Collimonas fungivorans: one gene and its partner. The protein of the gene in region 2 interacts with the protein of the main gene of each other region in a pairwise test. Links are inferred from orthologs where the notes say so. Each region holds a gene or a part of one and is shown on either strand. Other genes may lie near its edges.

Region 1 (3,030 bases), 650 kb from region 2 along the record:
GTCAACGATGAGCTGGAAACATGGAACCGTTTCCTGGCGCTGGGCGGCACCCTGCGTCCGGAAGAAATGCTGTCCACAGACATCCAGACTTTGTTGCGCCGCCTGTTCTGGGAAGAAACCATCCGTGTTTTCGAACCGCAGCAGCCCCGCTTCCAGTGCAATTGTTCACGCGAAAAAGTCGGCAACATGCTGAAGATGCTGGGCCAGCCTGAGATCGAGGAAGCGCTTGCGGACCTCGGCAAGCTGGCGGTGGATTGCGATTTCTGCGGCCAGCATTATGAATTCGACAAAGTCGATTGCGCGCACTTGTTCGCCAGCGCGGCGCCGGTTGAAGCGCTGCTCCCTACCGGCAGCAGCAAACATTAAGATTGGAGTATGGGCGCTGCGAACAGCATGGGCGCCCTGCTGGTTAACGAACGTTAGCGCTCTGGTTTCTTTTCTGTCGGCACGGCGACCGCCACGGTCTTTTCCACCGCTGTCAACGCCGCATTGGGCGGCGCCGGCGCATCGGCCGGATTGCCGTTCGGATCGAGCACCTGGATAAAAATCTCGTCCTGCTTGATCATGCCCAGCTCAGTGCGCGCCCGCTCTTCGACCGCACCGGTGCCTTCTTTCAAATCGTGTACTTCCGAATCCAGCTTGGCGTTGCGAGCCTTCAGCTCGTCGATCTTGTCATGCGCCGCATGCACCTGCTGGTCCATGTCCCAGACGCGCAGCCAGCCGCCCTTGCCTAGCCACAGTGGGTACTGGACAAGCAGCAGTAGGACGGTCAGGAAAATGGCAATTAAACGCATCGTGTCAAGATTGACTCTACTGTCTTATCAAATCAAACGTAGGGTGGGCAAGTTTTTTTGCCCACGCGGCAGTGGCTGCATCCGCGTGCCCACAAGTGCCCACCCTACTCCTTGCGCAATTACTTCAGATTGTAAAACGCGCCACGGCCCGGATAGCTGGCGATGTCGCCCAGGTCCTCTTCAATGCGCAGCAGCTGGTTGTACTTGGCCATGCGGTCCGAACGCGACATCGAGCCGGTCTTGATCTGCAAGGCGTTCATGCCAACCGCGATATCAGCGATGGTCGAATCTTCGGTTTCGCCCGAACGGTGCGAGATTACTGCGGTGTAGCCGGCGCGCTTGGCCATTTCAATCGCAGCGAAAGTTTCGGTCAAAGTGCCGATCTGGTTGATCTTGATCAGGATCGAGTTGGCGATATCCTTGTCGATGCCTTCTTTCAGGATCTTGGTGTTGGTGACGAACAGGTCGTCGCCTACCAGCTGGATCTTCTTGCCGAGTGTTTCGGTCAGCAGCTTCCAGCCGTCCCAGTCGTTTTCCGCCATGCCGTCTTCGATGCTGATGATCGGGTACTTGTCGCACCACGACGCTAGCAAGCCAGTGAACTGGGCGCCGGTCAGGGTCATGTTTTCGCCGGCCAGGACGTAGCTGCCGTCCTTGTAGAATTCGCTGGCGGCGCAATCCAGGCCGAGGGCGATCTGGGTGCCTGGTTCATAGCCCGCGGCTTCGATTGCCTGGATGATCAACTTCAGCGCTTCTTCGTGGCTGGCCAGGTTAGGCGCAAAGCCGCCTTCGTCGCCAACCGCGGTCGACAAGCCCTTGTCGTGCAGGATTTTCTTCAGCGCATGGAACACTTCGGCGCCGTAGCGCACGGCTTCGCGGAAACTCGGTGCGCCAACCGGGATGATCATGAATTCCTGGATATCCAGGTTGTTGTCGGCATGCTCGCCGCCGTTGATGACGTTCATCATCGGCACCGGCATCTGCATCGCGCCGCTGCCGCCGAAATAACGGTACAGCGGCAGGCCGGCTTCTTCAGCTGCAGCCTTGGCCACCGCCATCGATACCGCCAGCATGGCGTTGGCGCCCAGGCGGCCTTTGTTTTCGGTGCCGTCGAGATCGATCAGGGTGCGGTCCAGGAACGCTTGTTCGCTGGCGTCGAGACCCATGATGGCTTCGGAAATTTCAGTGTTGATATGCTCGCAGGCTTTCAAAACGCCCTTGCCGCCGTAACGGCTCTTGTCGCCGTCGCGCAGCTCGATCGCTTCGCGCGAACCGGTGGACGCGCCGGACGGCACGGCCGCACGGCCCATGACGCCGGATTCCAGCAGGACGTCGCATTCGACTGTCGGATTACCACGCGAATCAATGATTTCGCGGCCAATGATGTCAACGATTGCACTCATGTATTTCCCTATCAAATAAAAATATGCGCGATATTAAAACCATTTGCAGGAACAGACTTCACGCGCAGCCACTTGCTTGTATAGCGGCAGCGATATATTCCATCCCTCAAGCAATCAACCGAAATTGCTTTCGATAAAGCCATTCTTCTTGACGACCCGGTCCAGGTCTATCATGGTCGACAACAATTCTTTGATACGGTTCAGCGGCACCGCATTCGGTCCGTCCGATTTGGCTTCGGCAGGGTTCGGATGGGTTTCCATGAACACGCCCGAGACACCCACGGCAATCGCAGCGCGCGCCAGCACCGGCACGAATTCGCGCTGGCCGCCGGAAGTGCTGCCCTGGCCGCCCGGCAACTGCACCGAATGGGTAGCGTCGAACACCACCGGACAACCGGTTTCGCGCATGATCGCCAGCGAGCGCATGTCGGACACCAGGTTGTTGTAACCGAACGAGGCGCCGCGTTCGCAGGCCATGAAATTATCTTCGTCCAGGCCGGCTTCGCGCGCCGCGGCACGGGCCTTGGCGATGACGTTGATCATGTCGTGCGGCGCCAGGAACTGGCCCTTCTTGATATTCACCGGCTTGCCCGATTGGGCGCAAGCGTTGATGAAATCGGTCTGGCGGCACAGGAAAGCCGGCGTCTGCAAGACATCGACTACTGCTGCCACCGGCTTGATTTCATAAATTTCATGGATATCGGTCAACACCGGCACGCCGATTTGCGCTTTGACTTCAGCCAGGATCTCCAGCCCTTTTTCCATGCCGAGGCCGCGGAAAGAAGAGCCGGAAGAACGATTCGCCTTGTCGAAAGACGATTTGTAGATGAAGT
Region 2 (2,831 bases):
CCGGCAGGACCTGGCGCAAGTCATCGCTGCCCCAGCCTGGCAAGGCAGCAAAGGTGGTTGCACGCAAGTTGGCGCCCGGTGCGGCGGATGGCGCCGTCGGCGTGCCCGGCTGGCGCGGACCTTCCGGCGCCGGTGTGGTGACTGGAGTGGTAGTACAGGCAGCTAGGCTGAGTGCGATGATGAGGGCAGCAGAAGCGGGTAGACTGATACGTTTAAATAGCATTTAGGATTCTTTATGTGGTTAGTGGCTCTCGAAGCGTGTTTCGCCTTCTTGTTATTTGCATTCATTGTCTGGTGGACCATGTTTTCCGGCCGCAAGCCGGACCGGAAACCGCCCGCCAAACCGTTACCACCAAAAGACGGCGGCCAGGACCAATAGTTCAACTCCAATGCGCAATACCAATGCATCAGTGCAAGGTGCGCGGCAAAGACAGGATGAATTCCGGAATGCGCGCCTCGAACTGCTCGCCGTCTTCGGCCACGCAGAAATACTCGCCCGTCATCGAGCCCTGCGGCGTCGCCATCGAAGTGCCGCTGGTGTATTCGAACTGCTCGCCCGGCTGCAGCAGGGGCTGGTGGCCGACCACGCCCAGGCCGCGCACTTCTTCGACATGGTTGTTGGCGTCGGTGATCACCCAGTGGCGTGAAATCAACTGGGCCGCGACCTGCCCGGTGTTCTTGATCGTGATCGCATAGGCGAATACATAGTGCGAACTGTCAGGCTGGGACTGCTCTTCCAGGTACTGGGTTTTGACAGAAACGGTAAATTCATAGGCGGCCATGCTGGTTTCCTCGCGGGGTTCCTCGATTAATACTGCAGATACTCTATATAGCAGGTCATTGCACACGAATTTACCCCCGGACGCAAGCTGCAAGGCAGTTAGTGGACTGCAACAGCCCACCAGGCGCAAGACGAAAGGGTAAAATAGCGCTCTTTTTAGCGCCCTTCCCTGGATTGCCTATAATGCCTATGCCAACCTATCGTATCGCTCCCAGTATCCTCTCCGCCGATTTCGCCCGCCTGGGCGAGGAAGTACGCAATGTCGTGCGCGACGGCGCCGACATGATCCATTTCGACGTGATGGATAACCATTACGTTCCCAACCTGACCATCGGCCCGCTGGTGCTGGAAGCGATCCGGCCGCATGTGCAGGTGCCGATCGACGTCCACCTGATGGTGCGTCCGGTAGATCGCATCATCCCGGACTTCGCCAAGGCCGGCGCCAACATCATTACTTTCCATCCGGAAGCATCGGACCACGTCGACCGTTCGCTGCAGCTGATCCGCGACCACGGCTGCAAGGCCGGCCTGGTGTTCAACCCGGCCACGCCGCTGCATTACCTGGACTATGTGATGGACAAGATCGACATCATCCTGATCATGTCGGTCAACCCAGGTTTCGGCGGCCAGTCGTTCATCCCGGAAGCGCTCAAGAAAATCGCCGAAGCGCGCCAGCGCATCGACGCCTCGGGCCGCGAGATCATGCTGGAAGTCGACGGCGGCATCAAGATCGACAACATTGCAGCCGCCGCCAAGGCAGGCGCCGACACCTTTGTCGCCGGCTCGGCCATTTTCGGCAAACCCGACTATAAGGCCGTGATCGACGACATGCGGATCCAGCTGGCAAGCGTATGACCGCGGCCGCGCCAGGAATCGTCGCCCTGAAGGGCATCGCCGCCGCCATCATCGACCTTGACGGCACCATGCTGGATACCGCGCCGGATTTCCACGTCGCCGTCAACCGCATGCGCGCCGAACTGGACCTGGCGCCGCTGGCGCAGCAGACGATCGTCGATTTTGTCGGCAAAGGCAGCGAAAACCTGATCCGGCGCGTGCTCGGCGTCGATTACCCGGCGCCGGAAGTGGAGCTGCGCTTCAGCGCCGCACTGGATTCCTATCAAAGCCACTACGCCGTGGTCAACGGTAGCTACGCCACGCTTTACCCGGGCGTGGTGGACGGCTTGCAAGCCATGCGTGCCAAAGGCCTGCGCCTGGCCTGCGTCACCAACAAGCCACTGCTGTTCGCCGAAGCGCTGCTGGAAAAAACCGGCTTGCGCGCTTATTTCGAAGTGGTCTACGGCGGCGATTCCTTTCCGCTGAAAAAACCCGACCCGATGCCGCTGCTGGCGGTGTGCGCCGCTTTCCAGCTGCAGCCGGCGCAGGTAGTCGCCATCGGCGACTCCAGCAACGACGCCCAGGCCGCCCGCGCCGCCGGCTGCCCGGTGTTTAACGTGCCTTACGGATACAATCACGGCGAGTCTATACAAAATGTCGATTCCGATGGTATAGTCGCTTCACTGCTGGTTGCAGCACAACATATAAGTCACTGACCGTTTTATCTAAACCACTCATGTTTCTCGACAAAAAACATTCCGTCTACCTGGCCGCCCCTGAGGCCTGGCTTTGGCGACGCTGGCAATCCTGGGCTAACTAAGTCCGTAGATCGCCGCTGCCTGCTGCTTCCGCAGTATTAGAACCCAGGCAACGTTTTTTGTAGTACACCACCGCTGTTTTACAATAGCGGCCTGGAGAGAAACAATGACCGAACTCGAATTCAAATCGCTGGCCACACAAGGCTACAACCGCATCCCGCTGATCGCAGAAGCTTTTGCCGATCTGGAAACGCCGTTGACGCTATACCTGAAGCTGGCGCAAACCCAGCAGACCGGCAAGAACACCTTCCTGCTGGAATCGGTGGTCGGCGGCGAACGTTTCGGCCGCTACTCCTTCATCGGCCTGCCGGCCAGCATGCTGCTGCGCAGCTACGGCACGCGCATCGAAGTGCTCAATAACGACAAGGTGGTCGAGAGCCGCGAAGGCAATCCGCTCG

The links.
Region 1: the proteins of rpe (region 2) and eno interact in binary tests that used the Escherichia coli proteins (3 or more experiments, as listed by UniProt). The link is inferred for Collimonas fungivorans from one-to-one orthologs.

Annotation. Positions count from the first base shown.
Region 1 is NZ_CP013232.1:1,687,187-1,690,216, reverse strand. What follows is about bases 56-3,030. They hold eno (phosphopyruvate hydratase), read right to left. Parts: upstream 2,198-3,030; coding sequence 914-2,197; downstream 56-913. Other genes in these bases: kdsA (3-deoxy-8-phosphooctulonate synthase), read right to left, coding at 2,312-3,030; ftsB (cell division protein FtsB), read right to left, coding at 420-794; hslO (Hsp33 family molecular chaperone HslO), read left to right, coding at 56-366. Also shown: more of hslO, read left to right, coding at 1-55. UniProt on the Escherichia coli protein: Catalyzes the reversible conversion of 2-phosphoglycerate (2-PG) into phosphoenolpyruvate (PEP). It is essential for the degradation of carbohydrates via glycolysis.
Region 2 is NZ_CP013232.1:1,035,916-1,038,746, reverse strand. Bases 28-2,803 are described here. They hold rpe (ribulose-phosphate 3-epimerase), read left to right. Parts: upstream 28-970; coding sequence 971-1,636; downstream 1,637-2,803. Other genes in these bases: trpE (anthranilate synthase component I), read left to right, coding at 2,540-2,803; CFter6_RS04470 (phosphoglycolate phosphatase), read left to right, coding at 1,633-2,331; apaG (Co2+/Mg2+ efflux protein ApaG), read right to left, coding at 408-782; mltA (murein transglycosylase A), read right to left, coding at 28-223. Also shown: more of mltA, read right to left, coding at 1-27; more of trpE, read left to right, coding at 2,804-2,831. UniProt on the Escherichia coli protein: Catalyzes the reversible epimerization of D-ribulose 5-phosphate to D-xylulose 5-phosphate.